DNA from 2 places in the Brevibacillus sp. FW306-2-1A-C05A genome. Region 2 is predicted to be linked to the other one. Evidence: riboswitches for the same ligand, from Rfam matches in the RefSeq annotation. Region 2 holds a riboswitch; the other holds the start of a gene.

Region 1 (11,148 bases), on a different contig from region 2:
CGGCCATCGCTTTGTCGTCGTTAACATGTTGGCTCGTTGGGCCGGCTTTTATGTGCAGCCTGGCAATCCGAAACAGCTTTTGTCCTGGACCGATCTGACCAAGTCCGGGGTGCGGATGGTCAACCGGGAAAAAGGATCGGGGGCACGCACGCTGATCGAGGAGCAGTTTCGGCTGGCGTCCATCACAGGGCGGGACGTGAATGGCTACGAGCGGGAGGAGAACAGCCATCTGGCTGTAGCGGGAGTGGTCGCACGCAAGGAAGCGGATGTGGGAGTGGGCATTGAAAAAGCGGCTCGCATGGTCGGCGTTGAGTTTGTTCCGCTGATCAAGGAACGATACGATCTCGTCATTCTCAAAACGGAGGAAAACGGGGCGCTGCTGAAAACGGTCATGGATATTCTCCACTCCGCTGCCTTTTCCAAGGAGCTTGAGGCAGTTGGCGGCTACGACCTGTCCCAAACGGGAAAAATCATGTACGAGACGTGGTAGCACACGGAGCCGTTCACCCTTGCTGTTGCGAGGGCGGACGGCTTTTTCTCGACAGAATCTCCTGAATTTCTACTCACCCTGCCCTTTATTTGCTACAATGGAACAAAACGGTACGACTGTTTTGTCGACCCGCAAGCGGTCTATCCTATCCATTACGATAAAAAACGCACGCTTGCAGCCGAGCGATTTTTGGGGGCTGTCATGAAGACTTTGCAAAAAACAAGCTTATTAGTATGCATCACCATTCTCGTCATGTTTGGCTCCATCGGGATCATCAGCTACTGGCCGCAGATCTCGGGCTTTTTTCAAACGAGCCAGGCGACCGTGGCAGAGCAGCCGGGGGTCGATCCGTTTTCCTACGATCCGCCGTTGCCTTCCCTTGTGAAAGACTTGCATCCCGTGTATAACATTCAAGCCGAGTTGCATACGTCGGAAGCGAAAATTACCGGAAAAATGACGGTCGAATTTGACAATCCGCAGACGGCAGACCTGCGTCTGTACGTCTACGATTATTTGTGGAACAAAATGACGGTCAAGTCGATCCGCTACAAAGACAAGCCGCTTGCCTTTGAACGCGGCCTGTCCACGGTCAAGCTGGCAAACCCGCTGGGAGCGGAAATGCGCGGGACGCTCGCGATCGAGTTTGAAAATCCGGTGCCGCGCAGAGGGACGCGCTTTGGCGTCAAGGACGACATCTGGACGCTGACGACGTGGTATCCGATGCTGGGCGCGCAAAACCAGCAAGGAAAATGGTACGATCCGCCGCAACGGGTAGATTTTGGCGATCCGTTCGTCTACCATTACGCCGACTACGACGTCTCCTTCGTCTCCCCGAAAGGCTACAACTGGGTCAGCTCGTGGGGCCGGGGCAGTACAAAGGCAGTCGAGGGCAGCAAGCAGCTAATCCGCTACGAGGGCAAAAAGCTGCTCAATTTCGCCTTGGTCGGCAGCCCGCTGTATCATGTGGAGACGATCCAGATGGGGCCGAACCTGTCTGTCGATATTGCGTCCGTGGACAAAGGCAACATCCAGCGTATCAAGACGATTGCGGAGTCGGTGTTTCCTACGTACAACGACTGGTACGGACCGCTTCCGTATCCGCACGTCGCGATTGCCGAGACGAGCACGGGCACGACGTATGCGATGGAGTACGCCAATCTCGCCATTTTCAAGCGCGACATGTACCAGCGCAATCTGATCGACCACTGGCTGCCGCATGAAATCGCCCATTTGTGGTGGTACAACAGCGTGGCGACGCTGGAAGCGTCTCACGGCTGGCTGGACGAAGGGCTTGTGGAGCTGAGCGTGTACCATTACTTGCAAAACCGGTACGGAGCGCAGTCGGCCTCCACGCTGCTCGATGAGTACAATCGCGACGCCCGCCGCTTGCAGGAGCGCTACCCCAACGGCAGCCTGGACAAGCCGTTGCAAAAGTTCGCGACCGAAGAAGAGTTCCATTGGACGTGGTATTCGAAAGGGGCGCTGCTGTTTGACCATTTGCGCAAGCAGATTGGCGATGACGCGTACAAACGTTTTCTGCACCGCGTGCAGCAAAACTACCACGGCAGCATGATCGGGGCCGAGCATCTCGACCAGGCGCTGGGGCAAACGCTGCAAGGCGAAGCGAAATACTTCGTGTACGCGACGAAAAAGCCGAATCGCGAAGGCCTGGGCGCTGTGCAACTGGAGCCGTACATCACGACGATCATCAACAACATGAGCTTTTATCCGTCCATTCCGGCCAGGGCGACAGGCGGCACGGTGTATTTGCCGCTGCGCGAGCTGGGGGAAAAAATGGGGCTTGCCATAAGCTGGGATCAGGAAAAGCAGATGATTCGCGTAAGAGGCAATGGCCGAGAAGTGTTCGTCAAGGAGCGGGAACGCTTCGCCATCCGCGATGGGCAAAAGCTCGACCTCGGTCATCCGCTGACGGAAATCAAGGAGCGCACGATGGTGCCGCTGTCGTTTTTCGCTGACGTATTCGAATGGGATACGGACTACAATCCAGCCGAGAAAACCGTAAAAATTCAAACGCGAAAAGCGAGTGGAAAGGTGGCGGAAACAAAATGAAAAACTTGATTCTGGTCGGCTTTATGGGAACCGGAAAGACGACGGTCGGCGTCGCGCTGGCCGATTCTTTGGGAATCGCGCACCATGACCTGGATGCCGCGATCATCGAAAAGGAAGGCTGCTCCATCCCGGAGCTGTTCGCCCGGCACGGGGAGACGTATTTTCGCGATGCGGAGTCCCGCCTGCTGTCACAGCTTCTGGACGATGGTCCGCAAGTTTTGACGACAGGCGGAGGGGCTGTCCTGCGCAAGCAAAATGTCGAGGTCATGCTGGCAAAAGGAACCGTGATCGCGCTTTATGCCAGCGAAGAAGAATTAATCAGGCGGCTGGAAAACGATACTTCGCGCCCGCTGCTTTCCGGCGGGGTGGCAGAACGTGTGAAAACATTGATGGCGGAACGCGCGGGGGCGTACGATTTTGCCCCGATCCAGGTGGATACGACCGGAAAAAGCCTGGAGGCGATCGTGGACGAAATTAAGGCGCAGGTGGTTGAAAGCGCAAAAGACGGGAAACAATAAAAAAGGACAGCGCTATTGCCGGAAAAAAGACGGCGTGTATCTGCGAGTACGAAGGAGGTCACGTGCGATGTCCTTTCAAGAGTATTTGAAGTACCTGACGAAATTGTTTGTCCAGTACATGGATACGCCAAAAGATGAACGGCGTCAGCGAAAGGCTCCGCGTGAGCCTTGGTCGGCACGCTGGTTCGGGGCGATCCCTATGTCGATCCGGCTGTTGTGGCGCAAATAATCCTACCTTGGTAAGCGGACGGAGGGTGCGGTGCGTATGGCGAGAGTAGCGGTAGAAAAGTCCCTTTCCCAGATTCGCAAAATGCTGTGCGATAACGGCTATGATGTCGTCGATTTGGGAAACTGGCAACAGGTGGTCGACGCGATCGTGATTACGGGTCAGGATATAAACGTCTTGGGCGATCAGAACAAGACGATTACAGGTGCGTCGGTAATCAATGCAGAGGGAATGACGGCCGATGAAGTTTTTCATGCCGTACACGAACGCCTTTCCCCAACCGATCATCATTGATCGAAAATAGCCAAAGGCTGCGCCTTCGCTAGAACAAGCGCGCAGCCCAATCAAAAAACAAGCTCTCCGCCAGCGACTGGCAGGGAGCTTGTTTTTTTGCCAAAAGCGACGGATCAGCTCTGCGGCTGTCCCGCTACGTAAAATTTTCCGACCTTGTCAGCGTAAGCGTAGGGGACAAAGCGCAGCCCTTCATCCCATACTCCCACGTAAGCGTTTTGATCGTTCCACAAATGAAGCGAGCCGACGACGAACGGGGCGAGCACCTGAGAGTGGTACAGCGGAACGGTCAGCGTCACGGGTGCATCGCTTTGCTGCTGCCACAACTGCGGCCATGAAATTGCGCTGTCCCCGTACAACTGGCTGACCCAGCCGATCTGGTCGAACGGATCTTTTTGCGCCCCTTGCAGGATGCGCGTCTCTGTTAGCCGCTGCCCGGTCTGTACCAGATTTTGCGCAGCCAGGCTGCGAAAGACTGGCTCGTTTGCGGCGAAGGAAGCGGGGTACGCTTCGCCTGTTTTGGCGTTCACCAGTTGCGGCGACGACTGGCGGGCGATCAGCCAGTGGGAAGCGAATCCGTCGTAGACAGGCTCTGCGGCAATTTCCCGCGGGGCAAAGGCATCGTCGAACAAAATGTATTCCCCGACCCCGTATTCCAACAGCACGAATTTTTCCTGGGCAGGCGCTTCGACGGCCTCTCCCACGACCAGGTACCCTACCTGTCTGTCTGCTTTTTTGATGCTGACCAGCCACTGATGTTGATTCGGGCCGAGCGTCTGCACTTCTGTATCGGCTTTTTGCCACTCCTTGAATTGCGGATCGCGGTTGGCGAGTTCGTTCATCCACGTCTGGATTTGGGCGTGAAACTCTTTGTCCCAGCTCTCCTCTGCGTGGACAGGCCAGGCGAGCAACGCAAAAGACAAGAGCACCCCGAGAAGGGGGAGGAATCGTCTGGTCACAAACATGCACCACCTTTTGTACAGGCTAAGCTTATTCCTATTGTAACCAGCTATGACAAAAAGATTTGTTGCAACTTGTCAGTTCCGCAGCACTTCTTCTCGCTGATCTTTTACATGATTCGCCCGGATGCGGGGAGATGGCGCACCGTTTTTGCCGGATGCGCTTTAATGACAGGCGGAGCAGAGTGCAAGTAAAACAGTCCGCCGTTAATAAAATGAACCTCGATGCGCGGCTCGTACTGCCAGCGCAGCTCGTCCATCCGCCGCTGTTTTTCTTCTTCCGGCGTGCTTTTTTTCCATTCCTCCTGGTTGATTTCCTCGCGCGGCGTCACCTGGACGCCATTGGCACGTAGAAAGTCGAGGATTCGCCCACCGGAAGAGCGGTATTCGTCAAGCGTCTGCGCAGCTTCGACAACAGCCTCCCTGGCGGGGACGGCGTCGCGCGCAGGCAGCGGGATCGAGGCTTTTTGCTCCGGGGACTCTACCGCTTCCGCCTCGGCTGCTTCTGTCTCGCTCTGTTCGGCAGGCGGCTCTCGTCGGGCCAGCTCTTGGTAGTAGGCGGCGAGGATGTCCAGCTCCTCCGTCAGTCGCGCCCGCGCCTCTACGGCCCACTCCTGGTCTTCCTGCGCGATGACCGCATCGACCTCCTGCCGGGCCAGCTCCAGCGCGTCTTCCACAGACAGCTTCCGGTCGAGCGTGTAAAAATAGTCCGGGATCGCGGGCGCAAGCGTCAACTGAAACAAAAACGAGGAAAAGTCGTGCACGAGGCGCGGCTGATGCAGGTTGATCCCGAGATAGAGCATGATGTCGCGCCGTTTGTCGCAGATGAGCGATACTTTCAGGTTGAGCCCGAGCCAGGGAACGAGCGGCGTGGAGCGACGCTTGCCGGTGCTTGGCAAGGAAGCGGTATTTTGCTCGTACATGCATAAAAAGCGCCCGTGCTTTTTCGCCGAGGCAAAAATTTGCTGCATGCGCGCAGCGCCCAGATGCAGATGCTCGGCCCGCAGCCCGTCCGGCATCCGGTCCGGGTGAAACGCAAAGGTGAGCACGAGCGGCTGGTAGGCCAGGTTCATTTTGTCGACCCAGCTCCAGTAAAACGGGCGGTTGCCGATATCCTTGTCGACCTCGACCGGAAGCTTGACCGTCAAGTAATCCGGGTGGGCTTCGACGATGTGCGCGGAAAAAGTCGCGAGGTAGCGCTCTACAAATTGCCTGACCTGGTTGGCTTGCATCAGGAGAAACCTCTTTTCTTGTGTGCGTTTTTTCTGCTACTGCTCTGCCGCTTCCGACAGGGCAGGGGATGCGTGCTGCTGTCTGCTGGCGCGGATGGCGTGGCCTATGTTGTCGAGCTTCAACGCCATTTCGCGGGCCGATTTGGAATCCATGATGATCTGCGTCAAATTTTCTTCCAGCGACGAGTTGAGATTCAGCCGCTCCACGATGTCGTCCAGTTCGCCGATGACCATCTCGAACAGGTCGATTTTTTCGTACAGCAGCTTCAAAATGTGCTCCTCAATCGTGCCGACGGTGGACAAATTGTAAATGTGCACGTCCCGCTTCTGGCCGAGACGGTGGACACGGCCGATCCGCTGCTCGACGCGCATCGGGTTCCACGGCATGTCGTAGTTGATGACCTGGTTGCAAAACTGCAGGTTGATCCCTTCCCCGCCAGCCTCTGTGGCGATCAGTACTTGCGCGCGGTTTTGAAACAAATCGGTCATCCAGTCTTTTTTGCTGCGCTTGAAGCCGCCGCGAAACGGCACAGAAGTAATGCCGTGGTCATGCAAATATTTTTGCAGGTAGTTTTGCGTCGCCCGGTACTCGGTGAAAATGATGACTTTGTCGTTGATCTCCTGGATCAGCTCGACCGTTTTGGCCGCCTTGGAATGCGTCTCGATCCGCTTAATCATCTCCACCAGCTCCAAAATTCGGCCGCGCAGGGGGGAGTCTTCGCTGGTGCGCTGGTGCATGTTGTACAGCGTCATGAACGAGGCTTCCTTGCTGGAGCAAACCTCGCGCTGCAACGTAATCAAGGCGAGCGAGTTGAACAGGCCAGCTCCTGTCTGGTACTGGTCGCGCACAAAGCGGGTGACGCCCTCGTACAGCTCCATCTCTTCCTGCGACAGCTCAATCGGAATCGACTGGACGCGGCGACTGGTGAACTGGATGCCGCCGTCGCTTCGCTTGTTGCGAATCATCACCTTTTCAATTTCTTCGCGCAATTTGTCGCTGTTTTTCGACTGTCGCTTTCCTTCGACGTAATTGGAGGAAAACGACGTGGAGTGGCCGAGGTGCCCCGGCTTCAACAAATTAATCAGGTTGTACAGCTCGTCCATTTCGTTCTGGATCGGCGTAGCCGTGAGCAGCAGGCAATATTTTTTGCGAATTTCCTTCACGAACTGATAGTTTCGCGTCCGCTTGTTTTTCAGCTTGTGCGCCTCGTCGATAATCAGCATGTCGTAGTCGATGTCGAGGACGTGGCGGCGGTGCGGATCTCGTTTCGCCGTGTCGATGGAGGCGACGACGACTTCATGCTGCCGCCACATGTACTCCTTTTTTTGCGCCACGGCGGGAATCCCGAATTTTTGCTGCAACTCCTTCGTCCATTGGATGACGAGGGAGGCGGGGACGAGCACGAGAATTTTTTTCGCCAGACCCCTGACCATGTACTCCTTCATAATCAGCCCGGCTTCGATCGTCTTGCCCAGTCCGACCTCGTCGGCGAGGATCGCGCGTCCGCGCATGTCGTTGAGCACTCGCTCCGCCGTTTGCAACTGGTGGGGAAACGGGGAGAGCAGCGGCAAGTATTTCAGGCATTGCAACTGATCGAACTCGCGAACAGCCATGGCCTCTTCCGCTTCCAGCGCCAGCTTGAACAGCTCCCACTTGTCCCAGGGGCCGTCTTCGCGCATTCGCTCCGTCAGCGGGGATATCCAGCTCGTGTCAAATGAAACAGGAATATTCGGCATATACGTTACTCCTTTACACAGCTCTGCCATAACTTTCATGCGCTTTATCAAAAAACTTAACATTTATGATCGTGTTCATCATTTTGTTAAGTATTTCTTGATCTGACTGTTAATTTGCATATTTTCAACGGCGGACTCTCATGGTAGGATATAGAGGAAGTTCATTCATTAGTATGGAAATCATAGCAAAAACTTATGTATGACCATCTAACCAACGCGAATGATAGTAGCAGGGAGAGACTGCGCGAACCACTGCAGCGCCGAAGGAGCAAGCCGGGAACGGTGAATCTCTCAGGCAAAAGAACCTCTACTGGACGCAACTCTGGAGAGAGCTCGAAATCGGAGCCACCAAAGGGGAAACTTGCAAGCGCGGTGATCCCCGCCGCGCTTGATTGGCAAGGTAACTCTCAGGTACCAAGGACAGAGGAGGAGAAATGGGCACCGTTCTTTTGGTGTACCCGTTTTTTCGCCTCTGTTTTTTCATGGGGAGAAATGCCGACTAACAGTTTTTAGGAGGTGCCACACATGTCCAATCTGAAAAGAACGCCACTGTTTGATTCCTACGCAAAATACGGCGCCAAGACAATCGACTTCGGCGGCTGGGAGCTGCCTGTACAGTTTTCCAGCATTGGCCAGGAGCACGAAGCCGTTCGGACGAAAGCAGGTCTGTTTGATGTATCCCACATGGGAGAAGTAGACGTAAAAGGCGAGAGTGCGCTCGAATACTTGCAGCGCGTCACCACCAACGACGTGTCCAAGCTGGCTGTCGGGCAAGCGCAGTACAGCGTGCTCTGCTACCCGGACGGCGGTACGGTCGACGATCTGCTCGTTTACAAATACGCGGACGACCATTACCTGCTTGTCATCAACGCAGGAAACATTGACAAAGACTATGCATGGCTGGAAGAGCACCTGATTCCGGGTGTCACGATTGAAAACATTTCGCCGCAAACGGCGCAAATCGCCATTCAAGGGCCTTTGGCCGAGTCGATTTTGCAAAAGCTGACCGCCACAGACCTGTCGAAAATCGGCTTCTTCCGTTTCGAGCGCGACGTAGAGGTCGCTGGCATTTCCGCGCTGGTATCCCGCACAGGCTATACAGGCGAGGACGGCTTTGAAATTTACCTGCCTGCAGAGCGTGCCGCTGAACTGTGGGACGCGTTGCTTGAAGCGGGCAAGGAAGACGGGCTTCTGCCTTGCGGACTTGGCGCGCGCGACACGCTGCGCTTCGAAGCGAAGCTGCCGCTGTACGGCCAGGAGCTGAGCAAGGACATCACGCCGATCGAAGCAGGCATCGGCTTCGCGGTGAAGGTGGACAAAGAAGTGCCGTTCATCGGCCAAGAGGTGCTCAAGGCGCAAAAAGAAAACGGCGCGCCGCGCAAGCTCGTCGGCATCGAGATGATCGACCGCGGCATTCCGCGCACGCACTATCCGGTCTACGTCGGCGAAGAGCTGGTGGGCGAAGTGACTTCAGGCACGCAGTCCCCTACCTTGAAGAAAAACGTCGGATTGGCGCTCGTGAAAAGCGAACATGCGGCGCTTGGCACCCAACTGGAAGTGGAAATTCGCGGAAAACGCCTCAAAGCAGAGGTTGTCGCCGCTCCGTTTTATAAACGTCCGAAAAACTAAGCAATCGCCCACTATACATCCTATTTTGAGGAGGACAACGTTCGTGAAATACCGCTACCTGCCCCAAACCGATCAGGACAAGCGCGAAATGCTCGAAACTCTCGGCATTTCCAGTGTAGAAGAACTGTTTGCAGACATCCCGGAAGAAGTGCGCTTCAAAGGGGCGCTGAACATTCCGGAAGCTCTGTCCGAGCCTGATCTGGTGAAATACTTCACGCGTCTGGCTAATCAAAACGTGAACTTCAGCACGCACGTCAACTTTTTGGGTGCTGGCGTTTACCAGCACTATGCGCCAAGCACAGTCAACCACATGTTGCTGCGCGGAGAATTTTTTACCGCCTATACGCCTTACCAGCCTGAAATCAGCCAGGGCGAGCTGCAAGCCATTTTTGAATTCCAGACTATGGTGTGTGAACTGACCGGAATGGAAGTAGCGAACTCCTCCATGTACGACGGAGCGACTTCCTTGGCAGAAGCGGCGATGATGGCGGCTGGTCACACTGGCAAAAAGCGCGTCATCGTTTCCCGTGCTGTGCACCCGGAAGCGCGCGGCGTTCTGAAAACATACGCGTACGGTCAAGGCGTAGAGCTGGTTGAAGTCGGCATCAACAACGACGGCGTAACCGACACACAAGCTCTGGAAGCGCTGATTGACGAAAACACAGCGGCCGTTATCGTGCAATATCCTAACTTCTTTGGAAACGTGGAAGACTTGGCAGCGGTCGAGCCGATTGCTCATGGCAAAGGCGCTCTGTTCATCGTTTCTTCCAACCCGCTTGCGCTGGGCGTATTGGAAGCGCCAGGCAAACTGGGCGCTGACATCGTGGTGGGCGACATGCAACCGTTCGGCATTCCGGCATCGTTTGGCGGACCACACTGCGGATATTTCGCAACGACTACCAAGCTGATGCGCAAAATGCCAGGCCGGATCGTCGGGCAAACCAAAGACGAGAACGGCAAGCGCGGTTTCGTACTGACGCTGCAAGCTCGTGAACAGCATATCCGTCGTGAAAAAGCGACTTCGAACATTTGCTCCAACCAGGCTCTGTTGGCACTGGCGGCTGCGATCACCCTGACTGCGCTCGGAAAACAGGGCGTACAGGAAATGGCGATGATGAACTTGCAAAAAGCGCATTACGCCAAGCAAGCGCTGCAGGCAAAAGGTCTGGAAGTGGTCTTTGCCGCTCCATTCTTCAACGAATTCGTAGTCAAACTGTCCAAGCCGGTGGCAGAAGTAAACAAAAAGCTGCTTGACGCTGGCATCATCGGCGGCTACGATCTGGGACTGGATTACCCGGAATACGCGGGCCATACGCTGCTTGCGGTAACCGAACTGCGGACCAAGGAAGAAATCGACACATTGGCGGCTGAATTGGAGGCGATCACACGTGCGTAACGACCAGGAAAAAGCACTGATTTTTGAAATGAGCAAACCGGGCCGTGTGGGCTACAATCTGCCGGCATTGGATGTACCAGAGGTAGAGGTGGCAAGCCTGCTGCCGAAGCACCTCATCCGCGAGACTCCTGCTGAACTGCCGGAAGTATCCGAGCTGCAGTTGGTTCGTCACTACACCGAATTGTCCCGTCGCAACCACGGGGTAGACAACGGCTTCTACCCGCTCGGTTCTTGCACGATGAAATACAACCCGAAAATCAACGAAGACGTTGCCCGCTACCCAGGCTTCGCGCAGACGCACCCGTACCAGCCGGAAGAAACCGTACAAGGCGCACTGGAGCTTTTGTACAACCTGCAAGAAGAGCTGGCTGAAATCACCGGGATGGACGCAGTTACGCTGCAACCGGCTGCGGGGGCAGCAGGCGAGTGGACAGGTCTGATGATGATCCGCGCGTACCACGAGAGCCGCGGCGAAGGCCACCGCACAAAAGTCATCGTGCCAAACTCCGCGCACGGTACGAACCCGGCTTCTGCAGCGGTAGCAGGACTGGACACCGTCACGATTGCCTCTGACGAGCGCGGCCTGGTAGACATTCAGGC
Region 2 (11,148 bases):
TCATCTTGATGTACGTATCGCCGTCCTCGCCTGGCTTGCCGAGCGAGTCGGTGAACACTTTGCCGACGATTGGCACGCCGGTTTCGCGCGAGACCATTTCCATGCTGCGCGGGTCGATGCTCGTTTCGACGAACAGCGCCGGGATTTTTTTCTCGCGGATCAGGTCGACTACCTGGCTGACCTGCTCAGGCGTTCCCTGGTTTTCCGAGTTGATTTCCCAAATGTAGGCGGCGTCGAAATCGTACGCCTCGCAGAAATATTTAAACGCTCCTTCGCTCGTGACGAGGACGCGCTGCTCGCGCGGGATTTGGCCGTATTGCTTGACGGCTTCGTCATGCAGGGCGCGCAGCTTCTCGATGTACGCCGTTGCGTTTTTCTCGTACGTTTCCTTGTGCGCCGGGTCGATTTTGATGAGGGCGTCGCGTGCGTTTTCCGCGTACTTGATGCCGTTGCGAACGTCCAGCCATGCGTGCGGGTCTTCTTCGCTTTCTTTGCCTTTGGTGGTCAAATGCTTGGCGGCTACCCCTTCGCTCAGGCGGAACACGGGTGCATCCGGGCCGGACTTGCCTGCCGTTTGCATCAGCTTTTCAAACCACGAGTTTCCTGCTTCCAGGTTCAGGCCGTTGTAGAACACGGCATCGGCATCCGTTGTTTTTTGCACGTCTGCTGGCAGCGGATCGTATTCGTGCGGGTTGGAGCCGACGGGAGCCAGGCTGTGGATCTCGACGCGATCTCCCCCTACGTTTTTCACGATGTCGTACAAAATCGAGTACGTCGTCACGACTTGCAGTTTGTCGTCGCCGGATTTTCCGGGCTCGGCCGAGTTGTTTTGCGGAGCGCCGCACGCAGCGAGCAGGACGGTTGAGATGAGAAAGACGAGAAACAGGTTCCATTTTTTCATGCGAATTCTCCTTTACTTTGAAAGCTCGACTCTTTTTTGCCGGGCTCGAATTGATTTCCAGACAACCCCGTGCTTGCGGGAGAACAGAAAGGCTAGCAGGAACAGCGCGGTTGCCACCATCACAATCGTCGCGCCCGAAGCCAGATTGTAGGTAAAGCTGAAGTACAAACCGACGATGGCGGAGATGACACCGAAGCCGGCAGCCAGGAAAATCATCACCGACAGGCGATCCGTCAACAAGTACGCGGTAGCGGCCGGAGTAATCAGCATGGCGACTACGAGCACGATGCCCACCGTTTGCAGAGACGCTACCGTCACCATCGTCAGCAAGGTCATCAGCAAGTAGTGGATGAGATTGTTGCGCAGACCGTAGGCGGCCGCAATCGTCGGGTCAAACGACGTCAGCAGCAGCTCCTTGAAGAACGCGTAGACGGTCACGATGACGATCAGACCGATGCCGACGGTCACCCACATGTCGGACGGCCGGACGGCGAGCACGTTCCCGAACAGGATGTGGTACAGGTCCGTACTGCTTTTCAGCATCGTAATCATGATGATCCCCAGGGCAAAAGCCGAGGTGAACAAAATGCCGATGGCCGTGTCGTTCTTGATCCGGCTGTTCTGGCTGACGTAGCCGATTCCGACCGCCGTCAGGACGCCAGTGGCGACTGCTCCCAGGAAAAAATTGATCCCGAAAGCATAAGAGAGAGCAACCCCCGGTAAAACCGCGTGGGAGATCGCGTCCCCCATCAGCGACATGCCGCGCAAAATAATGAAGCTGCCGATGACGCCGCAGATGATGCCCACTACTACAGAAGTAAACAAAGCTTTTTGCAAAAATTCATACTGTCCAATTGCTTGTAAAAAATCCATCACGCCGTTACCTCTACCTTCTCGAGAAATTGAAGTTGATGCGCGTATGCTTTCGCCATGACCTCTCGATTCAGGACTTCATCGACTGTTCCGAACTTGATAAGCTCTTTGTTCAAAAGCAGCAGTTGATCGAAGTAAGCATTCGCCTTGCTCAAGTCGTGGTGGACGACCACGATTGTTTTGTCTTGAAGCTGCAACTCCTTCAAAATCCGGATGATCGTCTCCTCGCTGGCGACGTCGATCCCGACAAACGGCTCGTCCAGAAGGAGCAACTCCGGCTTTTGCGCCAGTGCCCGAGCCAAAAAAACGCGCTGCTGCTGCCCGCCGGACAACTCGCCAATCTGCCGCTTCGCGAAGTCCTCCAGGCCGACTTTTCGCAGGCATTCCATCGCCCACGCCTTTTCCTTCTTCTTCGGAAATTTGAACAAGCCGACGCTCGGGTACGTTCCGATGAGGACGGTATCCATCACCGTGATCGGAAACGTCCAGTCGATCTGGCTCCGCTGCGGGACGTAGGCGACCTGCTTCCGGACCTCATTCACTTCCTTGCCGTAAAACCGGACGTCTCCCTTGTCTTTGCCGATCAACCCGAGCATGGCCTTAATCATGGTCGATTTCCCCGCGCCATTCGGCCCGATAATGCCCACCATGCTTCCTTGCTCGACAGCAAAGGTTACGTCCCGCACCACCTCGACTCCAAAGTAAGAGACGTGAAGCTCTCTGACTGACACCGCACTATTCATGAGATTCCCTCCAATTAACCAATCGTTGGTGTACGTTCTCGGTTGTTGTTGACCGTTGCTTCCGCTGGACAATTCTTTATGACTGGCTCATATATGCTTATACACAAAATTGTGGTTGTTAACCAATAATATTCACCCTAGCAAAATAATATGCTTGTGTATAAAAATGTTTCCCTAATGCAAAATTTAAAGGATATTTATCCTGCTGTCAATCCTCATTTTCATTTTCCGCCCAGGAAAACGGGTTTCGCGCCGCCGTTTTCCTGCCCAGAGCCGCCACAGAACCGCGCCAGAATATAGAAAAAGCACAGCCCGCATCTATCGAGCTGTGCTTCTTTTTATTCACTTCGTTCCGCTTTTGTTACACCAGTTGCAGCGAAATATACTTCACTTCCAAATACTCCTCGATGCCGTGGTGGCTGCCTTCGCGGCCAAGCCCGCTTTCCTTCATGCCGCCAAACGGCGCTTGCGCGACAGATGGCGCCCCATCGTTCACCCCGACAATACCGTATTCCAGGCTTTCCGAAAACGTGAACGCCCGCGCCAGCGACTGCGTGAAGACGTATGCCGCCAACCCGTACGGCGTCGCATTCGCCCGCCGGATGACTTCCTCATCGTCGGAAAACGTGCTGACAGGCGCGATCGGCCCGAACGTTTCCTCCTGCATGCACACCATCTCATCGGTTACATCCGAGAGCACGACCGGCTTCATGAAGTAGCCAGTGGCTCCCGCGAGAACCGGGCTGCCGTGGAGCGTCGCCCCTTTGCCCACGGCGTCGTCAATTTGCTGCTGGACTTTTTGTACGGCTCGCTCGTCAATCAACGGCCCGATCTCGACGTCGTCTTCTGTTCCCTGGCCTACGCGCAGCGCGGACACCGCCTCTGTCAGCTTTTGCAGGAACGGCTCTTTCACAGCTTCATGCACATAGATGCGGTTTGCGCAAATGCACGTTTGCCCGGCGTTGCGGAATTTGGACTGGACCAGCCCTTTGACCGCCGCGTCGAGATTCGCGTCCTCTGCCACGATAAACGGCGCCAGGCCGCCAAGCTCCAGGGAAATCTTTTTCACGGTATCGGCCGCTTTGCGCATCAGCAGCTTGCCCACCGGAGTCGACCCGGTGAACGTCAGTTTTTTCACGCGCGCATCGTCCATCCAGACATCGACGACTTCCGCTGCCTGCGAAGTCGTCACGATGTTGATGACGCCTGGCGGAATCCCCGCCTCGTGGGCGCACTCCGCCAAAAGCAGCGCGGTCAACGGCGTCTGTTCGGCTGGCTTCGTCACCGTCGTGCAGCCTGCCGCGAGCGCTGGCGCGATTTTTCGCGCAATCATCGCCGCAGGGAAATTCCACGGCGTGACGGCCGCCACGACACCGACTGGCTGCTTCTGCACGAGAATCCGCTTGGAGGCGGCGGAGGCAGGAATCGTCTCGCCGTAAATCCGCTTTGCTTCCTCGGCGTACCATTTGATGTAGCTGTTCGCGTACTGCACCTCGCCTCGTGCTTCTGCGAGCGGCTTGCCCTGTTCCAGCGTCATGACGTACGCGATCTCGTCCAGGCGGGCTGCGATCGTCTGGTGCCAGCGCTCCAGCAACGCCGCGCGCTCATAGGCGGTCGTTTTCGACCAACTGGGAAAAGCGGCTTGCGCAGCGTCGACCGCCTGCCGCGCTTCTTTCGCGGAAGCGTCCGGCACGCTGCCGATGATTTCCAATGTCGCGGGATTTTGCACCGCGACGCGTGCCGCAAGCGTCACCCACTCTCCGTTCACGTACATGCCTTTGTTCCATTCTTGTTGTCTCACGCTGCCTTTTCCTCCTTTTCATTTGCCGTGAACAATTTCTCTTTTTCACCGCGCAACCAATCTTTTCCATATAATAAGACGCACAGCAAAATTCCAGCGCCAAAAGCCATCGCCGCTCCTTTGATGACGAGAATCGCCCCTACGACACCCGCGATGCCCAGGTCGCGCTGGCTGCGCGCCTGCATCACGCCAATCCGCACGCTGACGTAGCCTTGGACGAGCAGCGTCAGGGCGACGGCGACGCCGAGAATCGGCTGGACCAGACTGACGATCGGCAAAAGCAATAAACCTGTATTCGTACCCCAGCGAAACGATCCCGCACCGCCGAAAAACGAGTCCATCGCTTTTTTGCCTTTTTTGAACCGCTCCACCACCACAACCTGCATCGCGGCCCACATCGGCCCGCACATCGTAATGTCCGGCCCGATCAGGCTCATCAACATGTTGCGTCCGCCAAAAATCATGTGCGCCCGGTCCGGGTTGTAGTCGACTTTTTCATCGAGCCGCACTTGGTCGGACTCGGACAAAAGCGCTTTCGTCTTCAACACGTCGCCAAAGACGACGAGATACGTTGCGAACACAGCCGGAATCGCTGTAATGAAAAAGGAGAGCGACGGCAAGCCCAGCCCGAAGACGGTGTACTGCGACCAGAGCGTGGCGAAGTCCGGCTGGCTGAAGCCCCATTGAATGTCCGGCCACTTCGCTTCCCCGAACAACGGGGCGACGAACACCGCGAGCAAGATCGCAGGCAAAATCCCGAGGTTGCCGAGCAATGCCCACCCTTTCCCTTTTTGTTTCAACCCTTCAAAATGTTTGGAAAAAACGAGATAAAAGCAAAAGCCGATACAAATGGCAATCGTGTACGGGAACAGGTCGAACTTCCCGCCCTTTTCAAAAATCGAGGTAATCGCGCCAATCCCCGCGCCGAGAATAATCCCCGACTTGATCGCATTCGGCACGAAGTTGACTACCCGCTTCGCTAGTCCGGTGACCCCGAGCAAAATGGATAACAGCCCAAGCGTCAACTGAAAGGCGATCAGCGCGTACACCCGCTCCTGCCCTTCCGGAAACTGCTCGACAAACAGCACAATCAGCGGAATCGCCGGCGTAATCCAGCCGGGAATGACCGGATCGCCCAAGAGGTGGTGCAGCAAATACAAAAAGCCATTCAAAATGACAACGGCCAGTCCTACCTCAAACGGCATGCCCAGATGGTCGGCGAGCAGCGTGATCGCGCCGAGGTCGACGGCGCACATCAACAGTCCTTGCAAATAATCGGGCCATTCAAAGCGATAGTGTACAAACGGCAGCCGGATCTTGAACGGTCCGGCCGGAATGTACGGGGTTTCTTCACCCGCTCTGCGTTGTTTCCACTTCATACGATGTCCCCCTTTTAGTAAGCTGCTCGATAGATGTCTTCGATATCTTTTTTCCGCAAAGCGCGGGGATTGTTTTTCAAAAGGCGGGTTTGCTTCATCGCCTCTTCGGCCATCTCGGCGATCGCGGATTCCGGAATGTTGAACTCGCGCAGCGACTGCGGAATTTCCACGTAACGGCACAGGCGCGTCATCGCTTCAATCGCTTTTTCCGCCGCTTCGTCCAGGTTCAGTCCGGCGACGTTTTCCCCGAGCGCCTGCGCGATCTCCCCGAGCTTTTCCAGGCAGGCGATCTTGTTCGCCCGCATGACGTAAGGCAGCAAGAGCGAATTGCTCACGCCGTGCGCCATGTGGAATCGTCCGCCGAGCGGGTAGGCCAGCGCATGGACAGCGCCTACGCCCGCGTTGCCGAAAGCAAGTCCGGCCATCAGCGACGCGGTAATCATCGCTTCGCGCGACTCGATGTTATCCGGGCACGCGTACGCTTTCGGCAAGTGAACGGCAATCAGTTTCATCGCGCCAATCGCCAGCGCGTCCGTCACCGGGGAGGCGAACTTGGAAATGTAGGCTTCCACCGCATGCACCAACGCGTCCACGCCGCTCGCAGCGGTCACGCTCGGCGGGCACGTAAGCGTCATCACCGGCGAGACGATGGCGACGTCCGGCAGCAGGTAAGGGCTTACAATTCCTTTTTTCACTTGCTCTTTCGTATCCGACAAAATCGAGATGTTCGTCACCTCTGAGCCTGTCCCCGCCGTAGTCGGAATCGCGATCAGCGGCAAGCCCGGCTTTTTCACCAGATTCGTGCCAAAATATTGCTCGATGCTGCCCTCGTTCGTCGCCATGACGGAAGCTGCCTTGGCGATGTCGATTGCGCTGCCGCCGCCGACTGCGATCAGGCCGTCGTAGCCCCCTTCGCGGATCATCTGCACACACAAGTCGACGATCTCGATTTCCGGCTCGGGGTTCACGTCCGAGAAGACGCCCGCCTCCATCGGCAAAAGCGCTTCCACCTGCGCGACTACCCCGGCCTGAATGAGAATTTTGTCCGTCACAATCATTGGACGCGCCACTTTCAGACGGGCAACCTCCTCGGGCAGCAGCGCCAGCGAATCCCGCCCTGTGACCAGTTTGTTTGCAGCGGCAAAAGTAGAAATGTTCATGATGTCACTCTCTCCTTTCTGTATGCCGCTACGTGAAAAGCAACTCCCGTGCCAAGCGGAAAAAAGCGGGTGCCAATTTCGCTCCGCCACCTGCGGGAAAAACGACCTTCCCCCCAACAGCGGCAAGCCTTTTCTCACTTTTTTGTCACATTTTCCGCAGCACAGTTTGTTTCGGCCAAAAGCAACCGTTTACATTCGCTGTTTGATTATAATTCAAATCAAACTTGCGCATTTGATTCATTATCAAATCAAAATCCATACCCTTCCCCTTTCGACACATCCGCTCACCTGGCTAGCGGAAAAAACGACGAATGATTGTCGTTTCCTGCTTGTCATCTGGCCTTCCGTCAATCAAAAATGTTTTATGTTTAAAATAATCTGTTAATTAGGAATTTTCATTTGACAACCTTTTTGGAATATTTTACTATCATAAGAACGCACGCGAATATCTGACGCGGATGAATATTGCGGGAGAGACTAAACTCGCCGTTTAGCACCGAAGGAGCAAATCCTGACCGCTCAGGACAAATCTCTCAGGTAAAAGGACAGAGAAAAGTAGGAACCGGTCTATTTTTCCCGTTCCTTTTTTTGTTGCAGAAAATAGGAGTGTTGTGCGTTCACCATGAAACAGCCGTTCCATTTGCCTCGAAAAAGGAGGGAAAACTGCCGACAAAACCGCAAATTTTCTGCCTCGCTCAAAAATGTAAGCGTTTTTTTCGATGGAAGTAACTTAATGATGTATTTATGCTGGGTCGCTATGTTAAGATATGAATTATAAAGTTTCATAAACTTTTTGAAAGGTCGGCGGTTGGTTTTTTACCAACAGCCGCAAACGAATCAAACGCATGAGAAATGAGGGGGATCACATGCAACAGCAAAATTTGGCGAGGGGCCTGAAAAACAGGCACGTTCAACTCATCGCGATCGGCGGGGCCATCGGAACGGGATTGTTCCTCGGTGCGGGCAAATCCATTCACCTGGCCGGCCCATCCATCCTGTTTGCTTACTTGATTACTGGGATTATTTGCTTTCTGATTATGCGCTCGCTCGGTGAACTTCTCCTTAGCAACCTGAACTATCATTCCTTCGTTGACTTCGTAAAAGACTACCTCGGCAACATGGCCGCGTTCGTCACAGGCTGGACGTACTGGTTTTGTTGGATTTCGATTGCCATGGCCGACTTGACGGCTGTCGGAATGTACACGCAATACTGGTTCCCTGAGGTTCCGCAATGGATGCCGGGATTGATTGCGCTCGTCATCCTGCTCATCATGAACCTGGCAACGGTCAAGCTTTTCGGCGAAATGGAGTTCTGGTTCGCGCTCATCAAAGTCATCGCGATTCTCGCTTTGATCGCCGTCGGAATCTTCATGATTGTCAAAGGCTTCTCGACAAACTCCGGCGCGTCCAGCTTCAGCAACCTGTGGAGCCACGGCGGCATGTTCCCGAACGGCATCAACGGCTTTTTACTCTCCTTCCAGATGGTCGTGTTCGCCTTTGTCGGCATTGAGCTTGTCGGGCTGACTGCCGGGGAGACAGAAGATCCCGAGCGCGTGATTCCAAAAGCGATCAACAACATCCCGATTCGCGTGCTGCTCTTTTACGTCGGCGCTCTGATCGTCATCATGAGCATCTATCCATGGAACGCCATCATCCCGACCGAAAGCCCGTTCGTTCAAGTGTTTGCGGCTATCGGTATCGCGGCTGCCGCAGGTATCGTCAACTTCGTCGTGCTGACCTCCGCCGCTTCGGCATGCAACAGCGCCATCTTCAGTACAAGCCGTATGCTCTACTCGCTCGGCAAGGAAAATAATGCGCCTGCGTCCATGACCAAGCTGACAACGCGCCAGGTGCCTGCCAATGCCTTGTTCTTCTCGACTGTCGTCGTTCTCATTGCGGTTGTGTTGAACTACATCATGCCAGAAGGCGTCTTCACTCTGATTACGAGCGTTTCGACGGTCTGCTTCCTGTTCATCTGGGGCATTACCGTGATCTGCCACCTGAAGTACCGCAAGACAAGACCGGATCTGGCAAAAACAAACAAGTTCAAAATGCCGCTCTTTCCGTTTGCCAACTACCTGATTCTCGCTTTCCTCGCGTTCATTCTCGTCGTGCTCGCGCTTGCCGAGGATACGCGCGTGGCCTTGTTCATCACTCCGGTCTGGTTCATCATGCTCGTCGTGATTTACAAGCTGCGCAAGGCTAAAGTCGATCAGGTGAAAGTATTGGAAAACTGATCGCCAGCCAAACAAAAAACACATCCGGCTTCCGATGTGTTTGCATGGCAAGGACAAGCATCCTGCGACTGCACCAGGCATTCGCAGGATGCTTTTTATTTGCTCGCTTCCGGCTCGTTCTCTACGCGCAGTTGCAGCTTTTTCATCTTTTGGACGAGTGCGCTCTGGCTGATGCCGAGCGCTTCTGCCGCCAACCGGGTCGTCTTGTGCGTCTGGATCGCCTTGCCGATCATGCTCCGCTCCAGACGGGCGACCGCTTCGCGCAAAGACGTCGGTTCTGCCTGCGGGAACACTTGCTGGAGAAAGTTCGGCAAATCGCCGACGTCAATCGTGTCGTGAAACGTCGTGACCACCAGCCGCTCGACCAGATTCGCCAGCTCCCTGATATTTCCCGGCCAGCTATAGTTCGTGAGCCACTCGTAGCATTCCAGTGTCATCGTCTTTTCTTCCTTGTATTTCTCATTGAATTTTTCCAGATACGACACCAAGAGCGGGACAATCTCTTCCCGGCGTTCGCGCAGCGGCGGCACCTCGAAGGTGACGATGTTCAGCCGATAGTACAAATCCTCGCGAAACAGCCCCTCGCGCACGAGTGTAGCCAGGTCGCGGTGGGTAGCCGTAATGATCCGCACGTCCACATGGCGGACTTCGGTGGAGCCGACGCGCATGAATTTGCTTTCCTCCACTACTTTCAACAGCTTCACTTGCAGCTCCAGCGGCAAGTCGCCGATCTCGTCCAAAAACAGCGTGCCGCGATGGGCGCTCTCCAAAATGCCGATTTTCCCCTGCTTGAGCGCGCCTGTAAACGCCCCCGGCTCGTAGCCGAACAACTCGGCCTCGACCAGATGGCCCGGGATCGCCGCGCAGTTCAGCTCCATGAAAATTTCGTTCGCGCGGCTGCTGCGGGCATGGATGTATTTGGCGATCATGCTCTTCCCCACACCCGTCTCGCCTTGCAGCAAAATTTTCGCATCTGTCTTGGCGACCTTGTCGGCCAGCCGGAACAGCGAGCGCGTCGCAGGTCCGAGCACGACGTCCTCCAGCCCCGTCTGGTCCGGGTGCGGCAAATCGCTGTGCAAAAGCTTCTGGCTGTCCAGCTCGTGCTTGAGGCGAATCAGCTCGGTAATGTCCCGGACGCTGCTGATGACGTACAAAATTTCGCCTGCGGGAGACAGCACAGGGGTGGCAGAGACGATGATCTTGCGGCTGTTGCGGATCGTCTGGATCAGCGTCACCGGCCTTCGCGTGCGAATCGTTTCCAGCGAAGCGGACACCGAAATCATGCCTTGCTTGATGAGATAGCCCATGTGCTGGCCGATGACCTCTTCCTCGCGAATGCCCGTAATGCGCTGGTACGCCTGGTTGACAAACAGCGTGACGCCTGCCCCGTCCGTAATATAGACGCCGTCGTACAGCGCATTGAAAACAATTTGGCAGACCGGGCTTTCAAAAAAAGCGCGAAGCTGCGCCTGCGAGCTGGCCTGCCTCTGGCGGTCCGGCAGGTTCACCTCGGGCACGACGTACTCGACAATCGGGCGCGTCAGTTCCCCGCGATGAATGGCGTGGGCGATCGCTTCCACCGTCAAATAGCCGAGAAACTCACCCTCTTCGCTGTACACTTCCTGCACTTCATTTTGATCTGGCGAAAAATGCGCGACTGCTTCCTCAACCGTCATCGTAGGACGCAATGAATACATGGGCTACTCTCTCCTGGATGTCATGACCTGATAAATGAACGAAAAGCTTTCTCTATCATTTTACACGCTCCGCCCTCGAATCAAATATCCCTTCGATCGCGATTCCATTTTTACGTTTGAGCAGAAACATAAAAGGAAAATAAGAAATAAGGCTGAAATTCAACGCCCCAAACGTGTACGCCAAGATCGTGCCTGCCAGCGCGAGCAGACTGTCCGGGATACTCGTCGCGGCCGCAGTGCTCGTGTGGTCCACCGCGCGCATCAAAAGCAGGACAACCAGTTGGAAAAGCCCGACCAGCAGGCCGAGAGAAAAGCCGGCCCCTACACACAGCTTGAGATAAGAAGAAATTTTCAAAT

Evidence for each region. Region 2 has a riboswitch for glycine ahead of AC3WJN_RS19860 (amino acid permease). Riboswitches for the same ligand answer to the same signal wherever they lie in the genome.
Region 1: linked by a shared signal. The riboswitch ahead of gcvT (glycine cleavage system aminomethyltransferase GcvT) and the one ahead of AC3WJN_RS19860 (amino acid permease) in region 2 are both predicted to bind glycine.

Annotation. Positions count from the first base shown of each region.
Region 1 covers NZ_JBYSWV010000050.1:13,200-24,347, reverse strand. The annotation lists gene AC3WJN_RS21800 (helix-turn-helix transcriptional regulator) at 1-490, shown strand, start outside; gene AC3WJN_RS21795 (stalk domain-containing protein) at 692-2,560, shown strand; gene AC3WJN_RS21790 (shikimate kinase) at 2,557-3,078, shown strand; gene AC3WJN_RS21785 (YqzE family protein) at 3,146-3,307, shown strand; gene AC3WJN_RS21780 (YkuS family protein) at 3,344-3,598, shown strand; gene AC3WJN_RS21775 (hypothetical protein) at 3,712-4,560, opposite strand; gene AC3WJN_RS21770 (YqhG family protein) at 4,665-5,786, opposite strand; gene AC3WJN_RS21765 (DEAD/DEAH box helicase) at 5,823-7,523, opposite strand; glycine riboswitch at 7,744-7,840, shown strand; glycine riboswitch at 7,841-7,957, shown strand; gene gcvT (glycine cleavage system aminomethyltransferase GcvT) at 8,049-9,152, shown strand; gene gcvPA (aminomethyl-transferring glycine dehydrogenase subunit GcvPA) at 9,196-10,548, shown strand; gene gcvPB (aminomethyl-transferring glycine dehydrogenase subunit GcvPB) at 10,541-11,148, shown strand, end outside.
Region 2 covers NZ_JBYSWV010000040.1:308-11,455, forward strand. The annotation lists gene AC3WJN_RS19830 (metal ABC transporter substrate-binding protein) at 1-901, opposite strand, end outside; gene AC3WJN_RS19835 (metal ABC transporter permease) at 914-1,774, opposite strand; gene AC3WJN_RS19840 (metal ABC transporter ATP-binding protein) at 1,774-2,517, opposite strand; gene AC3WJN_RS19845 (NAD-dependent succinate-semialdehyde dehydrogenase) at 2,879-4,318, opposite strand; gene AC3WJN_RS19850 (hypothetical protein) at 4,315-5,697, opposite strand; gene AC3WJN_RS19855 (iron-containing alcohol dehydrogenase) at 5,712-6,857, opposite strand; glycine riboswitch at 7,316-7,416, shown strand; gene AC3WJN_RS19860 (amino acid permease) at 7,724-9,094, shown strand; gene AC3WJN_RS19865 (sigma-54 interaction domain-containing protein) at 9,190-10,791, opposite strand; gene AC3WJN_RS19870 (hypothetical protein) at 10,847-11,148, opposite strand, start outside.